3 regions of the Geobacillus sp. DSP4a genome follow, and region 1 is predicted to be linked to each of the others. Evidence: riboswitches for the same ligand, from Rfam matches in the RefSeq annotation. Region 1 holds a riboswitch; each other region holds the start of a gene.
The links. A riboswitch is a leader RNA that binds a small molecule or an ion and turns the genes downstream of it on or off. The one in region 1 is predicted to bind S-adenosylmethionine.
Positions count from the first base shown of each region.

Region 2: another riboswitch for S-adenosylmethionine. It lies ahead of metK (methionine adenosyltransferase); the one in region 1 lies ahead of mtnK (S-methyl-5-thioribose kinase).
Region 3: another riboswitch for S-adenosylmethionine. It lies ahead of ETC02_RS04015 (methionine ABC transporter ATP-binding protein); the one in region 1 lies ahead of mtnK (S-methyl-5-thioribose kinase).

Region 1 is NZ_SDLD01000021.1:42,466-49,272, reverse strand. Features, by position in the region: gene ETC02_RS09220 (ABC transporter permease) at 1-315, opposite strand, end outside; gene ETC02_RS09215 (sugar ABC transporter ATP-binding protein) at 257-1,807, opposite strand; gene ETC02_RS09210 (sugar ABC transporter substrate-binding protein) at 1,804-2,967, opposite strand; gene mtnA (S-methyl-5-thioribose-1-phosphate isomerase) at 2,954-4,021, opposite strand; gene mtnK (S-methyl-5-thioribose kinase) at 4,091-5,278, opposite strand; SAM riboswitch class I at 5,364-5,532, opposite strand; gene ETC02_RS09195 (carbon-nitrogen family hydrolase) at 5,626-6,441, opposite strand; gene ETC02_RS09190 (pyridoxal phosphate-dependent aminotransferase) at 6,540-6,807, shown strand, end outside.
Region 2 is NZ_SDLD01000004.1:37,712-44,518, forward strand. Features, by position in the region: gene ETC02_RS02640 (alpha/beta hydrolase family protein) at 1-65, shown strand, start outside; gene ETC02_RS02645 (DUF2584 domain-containing protein) at 134-376, shown strand; gene ETC02_RS02650 (Rpn family recombination-promoting nuclease/putative transposase) at 610-1,596, shown strand; gene pckA (phosphoenolpyruvate carboxykinase (ATP)) at 1,721-3,307, opposite strand; SAM riboswitch class I at 3,776-3,890, shown strand; gene metK (methionine adenosyltransferase) at 4,020-5,231, shown strand; gene ETC02_RS02665 (gamma carbonic anhydrase) at 5,254-5,802, opposite strand; gene ETC02_RS02670 (tetraprenyl-beta-curcumene synthase family protein) at 6,136-6,807, shown strand, end outside.
Region 3 is NZ_SDLD01000007.1:32,004-38,810, forward strand. Features, by position in the region: gene gcvH (glycine cleavage system protein GcvH) at 5-388, shown strand; gene ETC02_RS17630 (DUF2553 family protein) at 462-602, shown strand; gene ETC02_RS04000 (ribonuclease M5) at 774-1,133, shown strand; gene ETC02_RS04005 (thioredoxin family protein) at 1,130-1,444, shown strand; gene ETC02_RS04010 (sterol-binding protein) at 1,599-1,955, shown strand; SAM riboswitch class I at 2,017-2,126, shown strand; gene ETC02_RS04015 (methionine ABC transporter ATP-binding protein) at 2,219-3,247, shown strand; gene ETC02_RS04020 (methionine ABC transporter permease) at 3,237-3,905, shown strand; gene ETC02_RS04025 (MetQ/NlpA family ABC transporter substrate-binding protein) at 3,920-4,774, shown strand; gene sufC (Fe-S cluster assembly ATPase SufC) at 5,153-5,932, shown strand; gene sufD (Fe-S cluster assembly protein SufD) at 5,950-6,807, shown strand, end outside.

The DNA of each region.
Region 1 (6,807 bases):
GACGAAAATTTCTTGGCGATGCAAGACAAGCGCCGCCGCACTGGCAATCGTCGCCAAGCTCACTGTCGAACCGACCGACAAATCGAAGCCGTCGACGATGAGCGAAAATGTAATGCCAATGGCCACCAAGGTGACGATGGAAATGGAACGCAAAATGTCGCTGAAGTTTTCATAGGTGAAAAACCGGTCTTGTGTCAGGCCAAAATAGGCGATTACAGCCAAAATGGCAAGCAGTGTGCCATGTTTATACAAAAATTCAAGAATGAACGGCGCCGCTTTTTTCGACGGCGGCGCGGAAACGGCCGGCTGGCTCATCGATCTCACCTCCGCTGCAATAGTACACAAGCTGTTCATAGGTTAGTTCTGCGGCCGGCAGGCGGGTGAGCAGCCGGCCGTCAGCCATGATGTAGATGGTGTCGCACACCTCAAGAAGCTCGTGAAATTCACTCGAAAAATATAGTACTGTTTTTCCTTCATCGGCGAGAGCACGGATGATGGAAAACACCTCTTGTTTGGCGTGGACATCGATTCCTTTCGTGGGCTCGTCGAATAGAAAAACACGCGCGTTTGTGTTCAGCCATTTGCCGATGACGACTTTCTGCTGGTTGCCGCCGCTTAAGTGGCGGACAGCGGTCGAAGGCGACGGCGGATGGATGCCGAGCGAGCGGACAAGTTCGTCGGCGGCGTCCGTTTCCTTCCTCCGGCTGATCCATTGCCAGCGCGACAGCCGGGAAAGGAGGCGGACGGTGATGTTGGTTTTCACTGACTCGGGCAAGAACAGCCCTTGTTTGCGCCGTTCTTCCGGAATAAGACAAAGGCCGGCGGCAATCGCTTCATGCGGCGATGAAAATGTATAGCGCCGGCCGTCAAGTTGCCATTCGCCAGACGTCTTCCGGTGGGCGATGAGGCTTTCAGCGAGCTCCGTTTTGCCGGCGCCAACCAAGCCGGCGATGCCGACGATTTCGCCGCGATGGGCGTAAAGATCGACCGTCGTGCCGGTTTTTTCGATCGTGATCCCACGGACGGCAAAGGCGATGTCGCTTCCATGCGCGCGCGTTTGTTTCATGGCGGCGGCTCGCCTTGTTCCGGTCATATGAAGGACGATGTCTTCAAGCGGCAAACCGCGGGCGGAACCATGGTAGGCGACGCGGCCGTCGCGCAAAATCGTCAGCCGGTCGGCGATTTCCTGCACTTCTTTCAGTTTATGAGAGATGTAAATAAAGCCGACGCCTTGCTGTTTCAGTTCCGTGATGATGGCAAACAGCCGCTTCGTTTCGGCTTCGCTCAAGGCGGCGGTCGGTTCGTCCAAAATGATGTAGCGCGCATTCGATGACAACACTTTGGCGAGCACGATCAGCTGTTTTTCATGGAGCGAGCAGTCGCGCACGAGCTTTGCCGGCGAAATGGCAAGGCCGACGCGGCGAAGCAGAGCAGCGGCCCGTTCTTTTTCCCGGCGCAGCGAGCGGATCGGCTGTTTCTTCACATCAGCGAGCTCATCAGCCGCCAAGTTTTCGTAAACGGGCAATCCTGGAAAAAGCGCCGTGTCGACCTCTTGGACGACGAAGCCGATGCCGGCTCGTTTCGCGTCAAGCGGCGACGAAAAGGTGCAGTTGACGCCATCGATCGTGATCGTGCCGGCGTCGGGAGGAATGGCGCCGGCCAAAATGTTCATGAGCGTGCTTTTGCCGGCGCCGTTCATGCCCAAAAGGGCGTGGACTTCGCCTGGACGGACGGAAAAGTCCACGCCGTCAAGCACGCGCACCGCGCCAAACGATTTTTCAATGCCTCGCATTGACAGCCTGTTCATTTTTTGTTCACCTGAGCTTCCAACGTTTTCATCCATGGCGAGATGGCGACGTTCGATTGCCCCCAGCCCGGGATGTATTGCGAAAGCTCGTTCATCGATACTTGCTTATCGGGCAAGTCGGTCCGTTTTACTAAATGCGGCTCGAGCGAGTAAATGTTCGGCGTTTTCTCGCCGGCGATTTTTTGATAGGCGAACCGCACCTGAACGCGGCCGACTTCCGCCGGATCCGTCGCTGTTGTCGCCACCCACGGACTGTTCGGTTTTTGGATCATTTGCAAGTCTTCGTCACTCAAATCGATGCCGTATACTTTGATTTCCGTACGCCCGGCTTGCTCGATGGCGCGCGTCGCTCCTTTGGCGAACTCGTCCCAAGTTGCGAAGACGGCGTCAATGTCGCCTTTGTTCGGATATTTTTTCAAAATGGCCTCCATTTGCGTTTGCGTGTCCAAAGCCGTGTTGGCGCTCGCCGTACCGAACTTGGCGACTTCTTTTATGTTCGGATAGCGTTTTTTGAACGCCTCATAAATGACGTGGCGCCGCTCCATTGGAGTAAAACCGCCGACCCAAATCGTGACGATGTTGCCCTCTCCATTTAAATCTTCGGCGAGTGTTTTTAACGTTTTCCAGGCGAGGCTGTAGTCGTCTTGGTCGATGACGGTGACGCCGGGAACGTTCAAATCGTTGTCAAAGGCGACGACCGGGATGCCTTTTTCAACCGCTTTTTTCACCGGGCCTTCGAGCGCATCAGCGCGGCCGTGATCAAGCAGAATGGCATCAACGTTTTGCGTGATGGCCGTTTCTACGTATGAGGCCATTTTCGTCAAGTCGTTGTCGGCGTTGTAAATTTGCACTTCGCCGCCGAACTTTTGCACTTGTTCTTTGACGCCGGCGATGTATTGCGACGAGAACGTGCCGATGGACATTTGCATAATGGCGGCGATCTTCACCGGTTTTTTCAGCTTCTCCGGGATGGCCGCCTGTTCGCTGCTCGATGCGGTTTGGTTGTTGGATGAGACGGTGTCGCCTTGGATGGCCGTTTGCTTCGTTTCGCTGGCCGGCTTAGAGCTCACGGCGTCTTGCTCGTTCGTGCAGCCGGCCAAGACGGAGAACACGGCAAAGAAAAGAAGAGAAAGGAACGATAAGGCCTTAAATCGTTTCATGCTGCTCCTCCTTTGCAAATAACGCTGGCAGTGCCGCGCTGTAGCTGCCGCGGACGATGCCTTTTTCGGTAATGATCGCGGTAATCAGTTCGTTTGGCGTCACGTCAAACGCCGGGTTATACACGTTGACGCCTTCCGGGGCGACGCGCACGCCGGCCAGATGGGTCACTTCATCCGGATGGCGCTCTTCAATCGGGATGTCTGCCCCTGTCTTTGTCGCCAAATCGATGGTGGACAACGGTGCGGCGACGTAAAACGGAATGCCAAACGATTTGGCGAGCAAGGCGAGGCCGAACGTGCCGATTTTGTTCGCTGTATCGCCGTTTTGTGCGATCCGGTCGGCTCCGACGATAATGGCGCGAATCCCTTTCGCTTTGATCGTTTGCGCCGCCATGTTGTCCGTAATAAGCGTGACGTCGACGCCTGCTTGCATCAGCTCCCAGGCGGTCAGACGCGCTCCTTGCAAAACGGGGCGCGTCTCAAGGGCGTACACGGATAACTCGATCCCTTTCTCTTTCGCCAAATAAAACGGGGCGAGCGCCGTGCCGTAGCGGGCGGTGGCGATCGAGCCGGCGTTGCAAATCGTCATCACCCGGTCGCCTGGGCGAAAAAGCGATAACGCATGTTCGCCGATGCGGCGGCAGACATCTTCGTCCTCGATTTGGATGCGGATCGCCTCGTGAATAAGCGCCGTTTTCGCTTCGTTGACCGAGGCGGCGTCTTTGGCGGCGGCAGTGAGCCGGTCAAGCGCCCAAACCAAATTGACGGCCGTCGGGCGGGCGCTTGCCAAATAATCGCGGTCTTGCTTTAGGCGGCTATGGAACTCGTGGACCGTTTCCGCTTTATAATGCGAGGCGGCGAGCGCCAGACCATAAGCGGCGGTGATGCCGATCGCCGGCGCTCCGCGCACTTTCAGCGAGGCGATCGCATCGTACACGTCTTCAAGCGTATGCAGGTCGATATATTCTGTTGCTAATGGCAATTTTTGTTGGTTTAAAATCGTGATATGCGTCTCGCGCCACTCGACAGAGCGCGGGATGGCAAAGGTGTCCATCGTCGTCTTCCTTTCTTTTCACATTTTCCGTTGATCCGGGCCGGCACTGGGCCGGTCGTCGCCGTGTTACTATTCGGTTTCTGCAAACACTCGGCGGAAGCCGTCCGTTCCGGTCAGCTCGTTGCGCTCGACAATTAGGCGGCGGCCGAGGCGGAGCGCGTGTCGTTTGGCGGCAAGGCGGGCTTCTTTCTGCTCGATGCCGTCAAGGTCGGCCACATGGGCGAGGCCGATCGTCCGGCGGATGACTTCGCAGCCGGCAAAGCCGACAGCATCGATGAACGCATGCCGGAGCACTTCGTCAAGCAAGCCCGGTGTTGCGGCGTACGTCTCGATGCTTTTGGTGCGCCAAAGCTCCGAGAATATGGACGCAAAGACGTCCCAGGTCCGGTCGATGTGATCAAAGAGCGGTTGGCGCTCAACGTCAGGGCGGGACAACGCATTTAACAGCAAGTTGGCGAAAAATTGCCCAAGGTCAAAGCCGATCGGGCCGTAAAAGGCGAATTCCGGGTCGATTACTTTCGTTTCGTCGGTGCTTGCGAAAATGCTGCCGGTATGCAAATCGCCATGCAGAAGCACATCGGCTTCGGTTAAAAACTTGCGCTTCAACTTCGCCGCTTCCAAACGGAGGCGGTCGTCATTCCAAAGCGTTTCGACGTCCGGCCGCAGCTCGCCTTCGAAGTTGTTCGTGTCATGGTCGAAAAATGGATCGGTGAAGACGAGATCTTCGGTGATTTTGCACAGTTCCGGATTGACGAAGCTTTGCGCCAATTTCTTTTTCTCTTGCTGGTTCATGCCGAAATCGGATGTGTAAAACGCTGTTTTGGCGATAAATTCGCCGATATGCCGGGACAAAAGCGGGAATGTTTTCCCTTCGATCAACCCTTTGCGGGCGATTTGCAGACGGGACAAGTCTTCCATCACGGTAATGGCAAGCGATTCGTCAGAATAGTAGACGTTCGGCACGTATTGCGGTACATAGCTGGCAAACGTGCGCAACGCGTTGCTTTCAATAACCGCGCGCTTTAACGTGAGCGGCCAGCTTTCGCCGACGACTTTCGCGTACGGGAGCGCCTGTTTGATGATGACGCCTTGCTTCGTTTCCTGATCGACGATATGAAAGACTAAGTTTAAGTTTCCGTCGCCGATTTCGCGGCACACAAGCGGCGCCCCGTCTCGGAATAGGCCGAGGCGGACGGCGAGGGCGGTCGCTTTTTGTTCGGTGAGCGGTTCGTAAACAGTGGATTGGACAATCGTCATTTTCACGTTCCCCCTTTAGGTTTTGGCAAATGAAAAAGCCTCTTTCGCATACGGAAAGAGGCTTGAAGATGCATCGTCTTCGCGCCTCTTATCTTTCAGAAAGACATCGGTCTTTCTGTTGGACTTAGCACCGTGCCCTGCGGAAGCGGTTCGCTTCCGGCGCCGCCTTTGGCGTGCGCCCTATCTCACGATAGCATTACGGTCGGTTGCTGGGCTTCATTGGGCCAATTCCCTCAGCCAACTCTTGATAAGAGTACCGATCTAGCTATTAAGTTTTTGCAATTTTCACGATGTTAACAATCGTTTGGTTGCTTGATTCGAATGATACAGGTTGGGCTGGCGGATTGTCAATACGTTTTGAAAAATTTTTTTGCCGCCTCTTCATAATCGTGCGGCCGGCGGTCGGCAAACACCGGGATGCGTGCGCGGACGTCCGCAACGAGCGAGGGATCGATGTCGGCCGAGAGAATGCCCGGCTTCTCGTCCGCCTCGGCGATAATTTCGCCCCATGGGTCGATGATGAGCGAATGGCCGGCGAAGACGTTGTTCGGGTCGCGTCCGGCCCGGTTGCAAGCGACGACATAGCATTGGTTTTCAATCGCCCGCGCCATCAGGAGCGTCCGCCAATGGTGAAGGCGGGGAAGCGGCCATTCGGCGACGACAAACAGCACTTCCGCTCCGGCCAACGCATGGGCGCGAATCCACTCCGGAAATCGGATGTCATAGCAAATGACCCCAGCGCACGGCAGCCCGTCAAGCGAGAACAAGCCTGGCTCGTTTCCCGGCTGCAAATACAAATGTTCATCCATCAATTGGAACAGGTGAAGCTTGCTGTATTCGCCGACGATTTGGCCATGGCGGTCGGCCACGATCATCGTGTTTGTCACGCCGGCGGCTGTTTTTTTGGCGACCGAACCGGCGACGAAATGGACGCCGTACGTTTGCGCCAATCGGGAAGCGAGCGCCTTCGCCCGTTCGGCGCCTTCGTCGGCAATTTCATCCAGGCGCGTCAAATCGTAGCCGGTCGTCCATAACTCTGGCAGCACGATGATGTCAGCGCCGTCTTTGGCAGCGGATTCCACGGCCTGTTCGGCTTGCTGTTCGTTTTTTGCTGGATCGCCAAATGCAATGTCAAGCTGCAGGCAGGCGATGCGGATCGTCATGAGCGTTCACCTCGGAAAAAAATTTTTCTTTACATTTTGCTTTTAACGATATATGATGTTGCACTAGAATTTCAAGAATGTTTGAGAAGGTGTGGACGATGACGATCGAATTTCCCTTTTCCGAACTGCTTGAACAGCTGCCGAAGCAGTTTTTCGCCTCGCTCGTGGCGAAAGTCGGTGCGAAGATCAAGGCGGGTTATGATGTGATCAACTTAGGGCAGGGCAATCCGGATCAGCCGACGCCGGCGCACATTGTCGAAGCGATGCAGAAGGCAGCCGCGAACCCAAAATACCATAAATATTCGCCGTTTCAAGGCTACTCGTTTTTGAAAGAAGCCGTAGCGGCGTTTTACGCGCGCGAGTACG
Region 2 (6,807 bases), on a different contig from region 1:
CGCCAGCCAACCGCAAGACGGTGCAAAGGCTTACACAATGGATGAAACAACAGCCGACGGTGTGATACGATACGAGTAGAAAGGCGGCGCGGCCGCCAACGAATCGATGGGCAGCCAAGGAGGTTGAAATCATATGGGCATGCCGATGGAAGTGCAGACGGTCATTGTGACCAAAGGGAAGGAACAGCGCGTTCAAGGAAATGTGTTTGTGCTGGAAAAAGACGGATACCGCTTGTATCCGCTCGACGTGCCGCTTGAAGTGCGCCGGACCGTACAAAGCGAAGCGAGCGGCATCGCGGTCGTGAAAAAGCTCGAGTGGGAAGACAACCGGACGACGGTGACGTACGAGCTCGTCAGCCTGTATTCGACGAATTGAATGCGGGAGACCGCGGAGCCGCACCGAATGGGGCGGCCGACTAAGTGGGGAATGGGAGCGCAAACGGAAGAACGGTTTGCGCTCCCTGTTTTGGAAGCGAGGGAAAACTAGGCCGCTTGCCCCGATTCCGGCCGTAACAGCGAAACGGATGAAAAAGTTCGGGGAAAAGCAGGAGTTGGGCCGGAAGAAAGCGAATAGGATGCAATGAATTTGATATCGCAAGGAGGGAAAACGTGGCCAAACAGCGAATCGATCACGACCGGTTGTTCAAGGAGCTTCTGTCGACGTTTTTCGAAGACTTTTTGCTTCTTTTCTTTCCTGACGTGTACGAGCACATCGACGTTCACCATCTCTCTTTCCTCTCCGAAGAGCTGTTCACCGACGTGACAGCCGGGGAGAAGCACCGCGTCGACTTGTTGATCGAAACAAAGGTAAAAGGGGAAGACGGGCTCGTCATCGTTCACGTCGAACATCAAAGCTATAAGCAGCGGACGTTCCCCGAGCGAATGTTCCTCTACTTCAGCCGCTTGTTTCAAAAACACCGCCGCCGCATCCTCCCGATTGCCATCTTCAGCTACGACGAACGCCACGACGAACCTTCCTCATTGATGATTCAATTTCCATTTTTGACGGTTCTTGACTTCCGCTTTCTGACGGTGGAACTGCGCAAACTGCCGTGGCGCGAGTACATCCGCCGTGACAATCCGGTTGCCGCCGCCTTGTTAAGCAAAATGGGGTATAATGAAAGCGAGAAGGTGGAAGTGAAAAAGGAGTTTTTGCGCATGCTAGTCCGCCTCGAGCTCGATGAGGCGAAGCAGCGGCTGTTGTTTGGGTTTTTTGAAACGTATTTGCGGTTGTCCGAAGCGGAGGAAATCCAACTGCGAAACGAGGTGAGCCAAATGGAGACGAAGGAAGCGAAACAAGTGATGGAGCTCATCATCTCATACGAACAGCGGGGAATCGAGAAAGGCATTCAACAAGGAGTCAAACAAGGAATCGAACAAGGGTTGAAACAAGGAATAAAGCAAGGGATGAAGCAAGGGATGAAGCAAGGGATGAAGCAAGGGATGAAGCAAGGGATTGAACAGGGACGTCAAAAAGGGATCGAGGAAGGGAAAATCGACATCGCGAAGAAAATGTTGGCGAAAGGGTACGATGTCGACACGATCCACGAGCTGACCGGGCTGCCGGCGGAAAAGATTGAACAGCTGAAGAAGTAAACCCGCCTTCGCATTGTCGTCGACCTCCAATCGTGCAAAAATCCCGGGGGATCGACGACAATCATTTTATGCGTTCGAAAAAACAGCCGGACAGGGAACGGTTCCCTGTCCGGCTGGGTTCTTGTTAAACGAGCGGTCCGCCGAGTTTTTCGATGGACGGATCGATGTGGGCGAATTTTTGGAAGTTGGCGCGGAATTTTTGCGCTAGCTCTTTTGCTTTTTGTTCGTATGCTTGTTTGTCGGCCCATGTGTTTTGCGGCTGCAGGACGTCATCCGGCACGCCCGGGACGCGGGTCGGGATGGCGAGGTCGAAAATCGGATCTTTGACCGTTTCGACGTTGTCGAGCTCCCCTTCGACGGCGGCTTGCACCATCGCCCGGGTGTAGGCGAGCTTCATGCGGCTGCCGACGCCGTACGGTCCCCCTGTCCAGCCGGTGTTGACCAAAAAGACGCGGACGTTGTGTTCGGCGATTTTTTGCCCGAGCATTTCCGCGTATTCGACGGCCGGGCGCGGCAAAAACGGTGCGCCGAAGCACGTTGAGAACGTTGCTTCCGGTTCGGTGACGCCGCGTTCGGTGCCGGCGAGCTTGCTTGTGTAGCCGCTTAAGAAATGGTACATCGCCTGTTCGCGCGTCAGCTTGCTGATCGGCGGCAGGACGCCGAACGCATCGGCTGTCAAAAACACGATCGTGGACGGATGGCCGGCGACGCTCGGGTCGATGATGTTTTGGATCGCCTGAAGCGGGTAGGCGGCGCGTGTGTTTTCCGTCAGCGTGCCGTCGTCGTAATTCGGCACCCGCGTCGCGTCGTCGAGAACGACGTTTTCGAGCACCGCGCCGAAGCCGATGGCGTCAAAAATTTGCGGCTCTTTCTCGCGCGATAGGTTGATGCATTTCGCATAGCAGCCGCCTTCGATGTTGAAAATGCCGCGGCTTGACCAACCGTGTTCGTCATCGCCGATCAAGCGGCGGTTCGGGTCGGTCGAGAGCGTCGTTTTTCCCGTTCCCGACAAGCCGAAAAAGAGGGCGACGTCGCCTTCCTGCCCGACGTTGGCCGAGCAGTGCATCGGCAGGATGCCTTGTTCCGGCAGCACATAGTTCATGACCGAGAAAATCGATTTTTTCATTTCGCCGGCATACTCGGTGCCGCCGATCAACACGGTGCGCCGTTCAAACGAGATGATGATGAACGCTTCCGAGCGCGTCCCGTCCACCTTCGGGTCGGCTTTAAAGTTCGGCGCGCAAATGACGGTGAATTGCGGCTCGTGCGCGGCGAGCTCCTCGGCGCTCGGGCGGATGAACAGCTGATGGACGAACAAGTTGTGCCAGGCGAATTCGTTGACGACTTGAATCGGCAGCCGGTATTTCGGATCGGCGCCGGCAAAGCCTTTAAAGACGAACAGTTCATCTTGTTTCATTAAATAATCGAGCACTTTGTCGTACAGTTTCTCAAACGTTTCCGGAGACATCGGCTGGTTGACCGTTCCCCAGTCGATCGTTTGCTTCGTGGACGGTTCTTCGACGATGTATTTGTCTTTCGGCGACCGCCCTGTGTACTTGCCGGTTGTCACCGCGACGGCTCCGGTGTGCGTCAGCCGTCCTTCGTTCCGCCGCAGGACTTTCTCGACGAGCTCGGCGACGGACAGTTGATGATGCACGTACGGTTTTTGCAGCAATACATCCAGCTTATTTGTCATGTTTGCGATCCCCATGTTCACAACCTGCCTTCTTTTTGTAATCACTCTTGAAAATAGTATAACACATTTTTATTAATAGTCCATACTAATTGTGTGGGTTTTTTTGAACTTATTTTGCCTATTTTTCAGATTTTGCACGCTCTCCCGCCTGTGCTTCAAGCGGGAGGCGGCCGTTCCCGGGTTGTCTTACTGTCTTGCTATTAAGGAAGCAGGCAGTGATGACCCAAATCGGCAATACGTTTGCCAAATCCGCCTCGTCTTGTTCAAGCATGCAGCCGGAAGCGGCACGTTTATATAGACGCGCTCCCCTCCTATACAAAAGAAAGGGGCTGCGTTTAGCTTCCCTTTGTTTTATGGAGGCAAGGGAAAGGCGCTCATTCCTCCTTTGCTTGGGTTCGTGCGCGGAAGCGGGATGATAAAAAATTCACTTCTGCGGTTGACTTTGTTCCTTCAATTGCGATAAGATAATTCATTGAACGGATACTCTTATCCCGAGCCGGTGGAGGGACAGGCCCGATGAAGCCCAGCAACCGTCACAACTGGACATGTGTGAAATGGTGCTAACCTGTGGCAAGGCGCAGTCCTTGAACGATAAGAGTGAAAGGAAGCAATACGATTGCCATGACCTTTCCTCAGCCGTTACAGGAAAGGTTTTTTATATTGCGAAGGGAAAAAGGGAAATGAGTTCCGTGTCGCCACATTATGTTAAGAGGAGGAAACAAACCGAATGTCAGCCAAACGCCGCTTGTTTACGTCAGAGTCTGTGACGGAAGGACATCCGGATAAAATTTGCGACCAAATTTCTGATGCCATTTTGGATGCCATTTTGGAAAAAGATCCGAACGCCCGCGTCGCCTGCGAAACGAGCGTGACGACCGGGCTGGTGCTCGTGAGTGGGGAAATCACAACATCAACGTACGTGGACATTCCGCGCATCGTCCGCGATACGGTCCGGGAGATCGGCTACACGCGCGCCAAATACGGGTTTGACGCTGATACGTGCGCGGTGTTGACGTCGATTGACGAACAGTCGCCGGACATTGCGATGGGAGTGGACCGGGCGCTTGAGGCGCGCGAAGGTCAGATGACTGACGAGGAAATTGAAGCGATCGGCGCCGGCGACCAAGGATTGATGTTTGGGTTCGCCTGCAATGAGACGGAAGAATTGATGCCGCTGCCGATTTCGCTTGCGCACCGCTTGGCGCGTCGATTGGCGGAAGTGCGTAAAACGGACGTCTTGCCGTACTTGCGGCCGGACGGGAAAACGCAAGTGACGATCGAATACGATGAAAACGGCAAACCGGTGCGCGTCGATACGATCGTCGTGTCCGCGCAGCACCATCCGGAAATTACGCAAGAGCAAATCGAGCGCGACATTAAAGAGCAGGTCATCAAACCGGTCGTGCCGGCCGAGCTGCTTGATGAGAACACGAACTATTTCATCAACCCGACAGGACGGTTTGTCATCGGCGGTCCGCAAGGGGATGCTGGGTTGACGGGGCGCAAAATCATCGTCGATACGTACGGCGGCTACGCCCGCCATGGCGGCGGCGCGTTCTCGGGCAAAGATCCGACGAAAGTCGACCGCTCGGCAGCGTATGCGGCCCGCTATGTCGCGAAAAACATCGTCGCGGCAGGACTGGCCGACAAATGCGAAGTGCAGCTCGCCTACGCGATCGGCGTCGCCCGTCCGGTATCGATTTCCATTGATACGTTCGGCACCGGCAAAGTGTCGGAAGACATTTTGATTGAGGTCGTGCGCAGCAACTTCGATCTCCGCCCGGCGGGCATCATCAAAATGCTTGACCTGCGCCGCCCGATTTACAAACAGACGGCTGCTTACGGCCATTTTGGGCGTACGGACATCGACTTGCCGTGGGAGCGCACTGATAAAGCGACGACGCTGAGAGAACAAGCGCTGGCGCTGGCGGACAAGTGATGAAAGAAAAAGAGCTGCCTGATCACGGTAGCTCTTTTTTGTCGGCGCACGATGTCCGCTGTTGCTGCAGCGCTTTGTAATACTGCCCTTTCTCGACATATTCGCGGCGGATGCGCTCCATTTCGCGGATATCGTCTTCCGTCAGTTCGCGGACGACTTTCGCCGGCCGTCCGAGGGCGAGCGTGTTGGGCGGAATTTTTTTGCCCGGCGGCACTAAACTGCCGGCGCCGATAAACGCGCCTTCCCCGATTTCCGCGCGGTCCAAAATGATCGAGCCCATGCCGATGAGCGCGTTTTTGCGAACGATGGCGCTGTGCAAAATGACTTGATGGCCGACGGTTACCCCGTCTTCAATGATAAGCGGATTGTTTGGACTTTGATGCAAAATTGAGTTATCTTGAATATTGACCCGGTTGCCAATCACCGTTGGTGCCACATCGCCGCGAATGACGGTATTGAACCAAATGCTTGTCTCTTCGCCGATCACGACATCGCCGGTGATCGTCACATAGTCGGCGATAAAGGCGGAGGCGGCAATTTGCGGCGTTTTGCCTTTGTATGGGTAAATCATGGGCGTTCGTTCCTTTCTATGGCAAAATCGATCGTTCACCATGTATTGTACAACGCTGCGTCCAAATCGCCAACGAAAGCGAGCGCGCCTAATCGGGATTGGTGAAAAACGTTTCGTTTCGCCCGATGAGTGGTTGGGATCGGGGAAGAAGATCCGATTTCACAAAGCTTCTCAACGTGAGAAGAACCGTTGTTGAGCGGCTTTTTCATTCCGTCGCCAACCCTTTTATGGTTTGCCCCGGCCGCATTGATGGCAATACTGCGAGATCGCAAGCTGTTCAGACGCGAAACAATTTTGGTTGCCGATAAGATGGAAATGCTAGGAGACGAGACCATGGTGTTTGCACCTGAGGTGAACCGATTGAACATTCCGAAAAACCCCATCGCCTTGATGAAAATGGTGTATCGTGACGTGCTTCCGCTTGTCCACCGCGAGCTTGCCTATTGGCGGCGCCAGGCCGAGCGCATTCCCGACCCGGAGCTTCGGCGCCAGGCCTTGGCGAGCATCGCGTCGAAAACGTTCCATTGCGAAGGCGGCTCCATTTTGGCGCTTTTGGCCGGAGAAAACATGGAGGATTGCATCCGCTTTATCGTGGCTTACCAGACGATCAGCGATTATTTGGATAATTTGTGCGACCGCAGCACCTCGCTCGATCCGCTCGACTTTCGCGCCTTGCACGATTCGATGCCGGACGCGTTGACAATCGGCGCCGAGCCGTCGAACTATTACCGCCATCGCCGCGAACAGGAAGACGGCGGCTATTTGCCGGCGCTTGTCCGCACGTGCCAAGAGGTGCTCGAGACGGTGCGCCATTATGAGACGATCGCCCCATTTTTGCATGAATTGGCCGGATATTATTGCGACTTGCAAGTGCATAAACATGTCGAAGCGAGCGAGCGGGTGCCGCGGCTGGAGAAATGGTTCGCGCAATACAAAGACGCCTTGCCGCCGATGGAGTGGTATGAGTTTTCCGCCTGCTCCGGTTCGACGCTCGGTATTTTCTGC
Region 3 (6,807 bases), on a different contig from region 1:
TTTAATGAACACGCCGAAAGAACTCCGTTATTCGAAAGAGCATGAGTGGGTGCGCGTCGAAGGGGACAAAGTGCGCATCGGCATCACCGATTTCGCCCAATCGGAGCTGGGCGACATCGTGTTTGTCGAGCTGCCGGAAGTCGGCGCGGAACTGACAGCGAACGAGCCGTTCGGCAGCGTTGAGTCGGTGAAAACCGTCTCGGAATTGTATGCGCCGATCAGCGGCACGGTCGTCGAAGTGAACGAAGCGTTGAACGACAATCCGGAATATGTGAACGAATCACCGTATGAAAAAGCATGGATGATCGTTATTGAGCCGAAAGACTTAAGCGAAGTGGACAACTTGTTGACGGCCGAACAATACGAGGCGATGATCAACGAAGGATAAACGTTCCTGCAAAGTTCGCTTCGAACCGGGCCCCCTATACATACCGGAATGTGATGAAAAAGGGGTGCTCGTGATGGTGCTGCAAACGAAGCAACTGGATGTCACGGACCGGGTCACCGGCAAATGGAACGGCCGCACGATCGAACTGTACGAGGGAGGCGAGCTCATCGGCCGCCTTCCGCTTCCTGCGGCTGTAGCGTGGAAAAACGGATAAAGCGAACAAATGGAAAAATTTGAAAATGGGTCACCGCTACCGTTGAACCGGATCAAAAATATGTCGACTGCGACGGGGAGGCGGGCTGGTGTTAGGAGGCAACGGCGGATGGCCGTTGCTTTTCTGTTGCCATACAATATTGTATCCTCATTCACGTTAGGTGGGTCGGACATGCGACAGGTGGAAAAAGTGATTATTGTGGAAGGGCGGTCAGATAAGGAAAAAGTGGCGGCCGTGCTGAACGAGCCGGTTGTCATCATTTGCACGAACGGCACGATCAGCGATGCGCGCCTTGAGGAGCTGGCCGATGAACTCGAAGGGCGGGATGTGTACGTGCTCGCCGATGCCGACGAGGCGGGGGAAAAATTGCGCCGGCAGTTCCGCCGGGTGTTTCCGGAAGCAGGGCATATTTACATTGACCGGGCGTATCGCGAAGTGGCCGCCGCCCCGATCTGGCATTTGGCGCATGTGTTGCTGCGCGCCCATTTTGACGTCCGTATCGAATCGTTCATGAGAGGAAGAGGCGAGTGAACACAATCGGTCGAAACGATATTAAGCGAATGGTGGAAGGGGAGCCGCTTCTCGCTCTTTCGTTGTATACCCCGCTGTGCGGCACGTGCCAGTTGGCGAGGCGCATGCTTGTTGTCCTAGAACAATTGTTTCCGGACATACCGTTTTGCGAAACGGACATCAACTACATCCCCGAGCAGGCGGCGGCGTGGAAAATTGAAAGCGTTCCGTGCTTGCTTCTTTTCGTCGGCGGAGAGATCATCGGCAAATGGTATGCGTTCCATTCGGTCCCTTATTTGTACGAAGCAATCCGCGCCCGTTTGCCGCGTTGACGATCCGCTATTTTTTGACGCCGTTTGACACATTTCTTGGGAAATGACAAAAACGGCGTTGGTTCGCCACGGCGGCTGTCGAGATTTTTGTAAAGGATTCTCCCCCTTCGGCATGGAAATAAAAGGACAAAGGAGATGGGGGGGAGGATGCTCAATGGAAATGCGCGAGTTGGTAGGGCAGTTTATGGAACGGATGCAAACGTTGCGCCATTTGTTGCCGATTTTGCCGGATGAGCAGCTGTATGTCCGCTTTGAAAGCGAGGAAGAGACCGCCATGGTGGCGCTCGGCAAGGAGCTTACCGCCGGAAGGGAACCTGATGAACGGAACGTCTTGACGGTGCGCGGCTCCAAAAAAGCGCTTTGCTCGCTTTTAGGCGGCGAGCTGAAGCTGCAGCAGCTCGTCCGGCTGCGCGAAGTGCATGTATCGGGAAGCTTTCGTCATCTGTTGCTGCTTGAGTCGCTCCTCCATTTGGCTAAGCCGTATCGGCATGTTGGGTGGAATTTTTATTGACAATGTTCGACACAAGGTGATACAATCACAACTGTAGTCAATCGAATAGGCGATTGTTGCGCTCTTATCAAGAGAGGTGGAGGGATGTGCCCAATGAAGCCCGGCAACCGTCAGCGCGTGCGCTGAAAAGGTGCCAATTCACACAAAGCGGCCTGCTTTGAGAGATAAGAGACGGAATGGTGCACAATACCTTTCTGTTCTCTGCGGGCAGAAAGGTTTTCTTTTTGCGCTCCGCCGCCTTGGGGAGGAAGGAAGGTGAAACGATGATTACACTCGAACATGTGACAAAAATCTATCAAGCGGCTAACGGCTCGGTCACGGCCGTCGACAATGTGTCGCTTGAGATTCGCGAAGGGGAAATTTTCGGCATTATCGGCTACAGCGGCGCGGGGAAAAGTACGCTCATCCGCTTGCTCAATGGGCTCGAGAAGCCGACGGGCGGCAAGGTGATCGTCGCCGGCCGCGACATGGGGCGCATCAAAGGGCGGGAGCTGCGCAAGGCGCGTCAAGAGATCGGGATGATTTTCCAACATTTCAACTTGCTTTGGTCGCGCACAGTGCGGGAAAACATTGCGTTTCCGCTCGAGATTGCGGGTGTTCCGAAAGCGGAGCGGCAAAAACGGGTCGATGAATTGATCGAGCTCGTCGGGCTCACGGGGCGGGAAGAGGCGTATCCGTCGCAGTTGAGCGGCGGGCAAAAGCAGCGTGTCGGCATTGCCCGGGCGCTCGCCAACAACCCGAAAGTGCTGCTTTGCGACGAGGCGACATCGGCGCTCGACCCGCAGACGACCGATGCGATTTTGGACCTGCTTGTCGACATCAACAAGCGGCTCGGGCTGACGATCGTGCTCATCACCCATGAGATGCACGTCATCCGCAAAATTTGCGACCGCGTCGCCGTGATGGAAAACGGCAAAATCGTTGAGCAAGGCGACGTGCTGCACGTGTTCCGCAACCCGCAGCAGCCGATCACGAAGCGGTTCGTCAAGCAGCTCGTCGAGCCGGAAGAGACGGAAGAGGCGATTTCCCATTTGTTTGGCCAATATCCGAGCGGGCTGATCGCGCAGCTGACGTTTGTCGGCGCGGCGGCCGGCCAGCCGCTCATCAGCCAGGTCGTGCGGCAATTTGCCGTCGATATGAATATTTTGCAAGGGAAAATTTCGCAAACCCATCAAGGCGCTTATGGGGTGCTGTTTGTGCACATCGATGGGGCGGCGGATGAAATTGCCCGGGCGCTTGACTACATTCAAAGCCAGCAGGTGGCGGTGGAGGTGATTCACGATGCTCGCTAACCTCCTGCCGAACGTCCAATGGGAGACAATGTGGGCGGCGACGGTCGAGACGCTGTATATGACGGGAGTGGCGGTGGCGGCCACTTTCGTCCTCGGAATCGTTCTTGGCTTGCTTCTATTTTTGACAGCGAAGGGCAACCTATGGGAAAACCGGTTTGTCAATACAGTGATTGCGGCGTTTGTGAACATTTTCCGCTCGATTCCGTTTATTATTTTGATCATTTTGCTCATTCCGTTTACCACCTGGCTTGTTGGGACGATGCTTGGCGCCAATGCGGCGCTGCCGGCTTTGGTCATTGGGGCCGCGCCGTTTTACGCCCGCATGGTGGAGATTGCCCTTCGCGAAATCGACAAAGGCGTCATCGAAGCAGCCCAAGCGATGGGCGCCTCAACGTGGACGATCATTTGGAAAGTGCTGCTGCCGGAATCGTTGCCGGCGCTCGTCTCCGGCATTACGGTGACGGCCGTGTCGCTCGTCAGCTATACGGCGATGGCTGGAGCCATCGGCGCCGGCGGGCTTGGGAACTTGGCGTATTTGGAAGGATTCCAGCGCAGCCATAACGATGTGACGTTTGTCGCGACCGTGTTGGTGCTCGTCATTGTCTTTGTCATTCAGTTGATCGGTGACGTTGTCACTTCCAAAATTGATAAACGATAAGGAGGAAGAAAACGATGAAAAAATGGCTTGGCGCCCTGTTCGCTGCTGTTCTTGTCTTCGCTTTGGCGGCGTGCGGCGGCAACGACAACAACAACGCGGCCGAGGGGGGCAAAGGCGGCGAATTGGTGAAACTGAAAGTCGGCGCGTCGAACGTGCCGCACGCGGAAATTTTGGAAAAAGCGAAACCGATTTTGAAAGAAAAAGGCATCGACTTGGAGATCATTACGTTCCAAGATTACATCTTGCCGAACAAAGCGTTGGCTGATAAAGACATCGACGCCAACTACTTCCAGCACATTCCGTACTTGGAATCGCAAATGAAAGAACACGGCTATGATTTCGTCAACGCCGGCGGCATTCATATCGAGCCGATCGGCTTATACTCGAAAAAATACAAAAGCATTGAAGAACTGCCGGACGGCGCGACGATCATCATGAGCAACTCGGTCGCCGACCATGGCCGCATTTTGTCGATGCTGCAAGAAAAGGGGCTCATTAAGCTGAAACCGGGCATCGATAAAACGAAAGCGACGGTCAACGACATCGTCGAAAACCCGAAACATTTGAAATTTAAAGCGGACGTCGATGCTGGACTTCTGCCGCAAATTTACAAAAACGGCGAAGGCGATGCGGTTTTGATCAACGCCAACTATGCGCTTGACGCCGGTTTGGACCCGGCGAAAGACCCGATCGCCGTGGAGTCGCCGAAAAACAATCCGTATGTGAACATTATTGCGGTGCGCAAAGGCGATGAAAACCGGAAAGAAATCAAAACGCTTGTCGAAGTGCTGCAATCGAAAGAAATCCAAGATTTCATCAAAGAAAAATACCACGGCGCCGTCATTCCAGCGGCGACAAACAATCAATAACGGAAGCGAATCGCTTCCGTTATTTTTTGCACAAAAAAGAGCTGCCCGAAAGTTCAAAACCGTTTTGGATGGAGAGACGCCGCGGCCGGTCTGTTTTCCCGCGCTTCATCGGTTGTTCAAACGCGCCAGTACGGCGGCTCACTAGACTCCGGAAAAAAACGGGGTCTTTTTTTGCAAAAACTCGTACAAGCTTGCGGTTTTCGTGTAAAATAAATAAATGATGCGGTTTTTCACACGGCCATCGTGAAAAACAGAGCAGGGAAGTTGCAGGCAGTTTTCATTTGTTATAAAATTGTAATGAGAATAAAATGAGAATGAACGATCGCTAGAAGACAAGCGAGCGAATTGACTCTCAATTGAGAATTGGAGGTATGCTGCATGGCGGTATTGACGATTCGCAATCTCCACGTCGCCGTGGAGGGAAAGGAAATTTTAAAAGGAGTGGACTTGGAAGTCAAAGGTGGGGAAATCCACGCCATCATGGGTCCGAACGGAACGGGGAAGTCGACGCTGGCATCGGCCATTATGGGCCATCCAAAATATGAAGTGACAGAAGGATCGGTGACGCTCGACGGCCAGGACGTCCTCGAGATGGAAGTCGACGAACGGGCGCGCGCCGGCCTGTTTTTGGCGATGCAATATCCGAGTGAAATTAGCGGGGTGACGAACGCCGACTTTTTGCGCGCGGCGATCAACGCCCGGCTTGGCGAAGGCAACGAAATTTCGCTCATGAAATTCATCCGCAAGCTCGATGAAAAAATGGCGTTTTTGGAAATGAATCCGGATATGGCGCACCGTTACTTGAACGAAGGATTCTCGGGCGGGGAGAAAAAGCGAAATGAAATTTTGCAGCTGATGATGCTTGAGCCGAAAATCGCCATTTTGGACGAGATCGACTCCGGCCTCGATATCGACGCGCTCAAAATCGTCGCCAAAGGTGTCAACGAAATGCGCAGCAGCGAGTTCGGCTGTTTGATCATCACCCACTACCAGCGGCTGCTCAACTACATCACCCCGGATTATGTGCATGTCATGATGCAAGGGCGCATCGTCAAGTCCGGCGGTCCGGAGCTGGCGCAGCGGCTTGAGGCGGAAGGGTACGACTGGATCAAAAAAGAACTCGGCATCGAAGACGAAACGGTCGGACAAGAAGCGTAAGCGTTAGGAGGAGGACTATGGCGACAGAAACGAAAATCCCATTCGATGAAACCTACATCCGCACGTTCTCAAGCGGACGCGGCGAACCGGGCTGGCTGACCGAGCGGCGCCTTGAGGCGCTTCGGTTGGCGGAGCGGCTGCCGCTTCCGAAACCGGAGAAAACGAAAATCGACAATTGGAACTTCACTGGCTTCTCACGCCATGCCGTTGACAGTGCGCCATATGCCGGCCTCGATGACTTGCCTGAAGCGGTCAAGGCGCTCATGCAAGCCGGCGAAGGAACGAAAAATTTGTACGTGCAGCGCAACCATACGCCGGCGTATGTGTCGCTGTCCGATGAGTTGAAGGAGAAGGGCGTCATTTTCACCGACATCTTCACCGCAGCGCGCGAGCATGGCGACTTGCTGAAAAACTATTTGATGACGGCGGTCAAGCCGGATGAGCACCGCCTTGCCGCGCTCCATGCGGCGCTGCTCAACGGCGGTGTGTTTGTCTATGTCCCGAAAAATGTGGAGATTGAAACGCCGCTTCAGGCGGTCTATATTCAAGACGAAGACGACATCGCCTTGTTTAACCATGTCATCGTCGTGGCGGAAGACAACAGCCGCGTCGTGTTTGTCGAAAATTATATATCAGCAAGCCGCGAAGGAAACGCGGTCGTTAATGTGGTCGCCGAGGTGTTTGCTCAAGCGAACGCAAGCGTCTTTTTCGCCGCTGTCGACCATTTGGCCAAAGGCACCACGACGTATGTCAATCGGCGCGGCATCGCCGGGCGCGATGGACGGATCGAATGGGCGCTCGGGCTGATGAATGACGGCAATACGGTCTCCGAGAACATCACCCGCCTTGTCGGCGACGGCTCGTTCGGCGATACG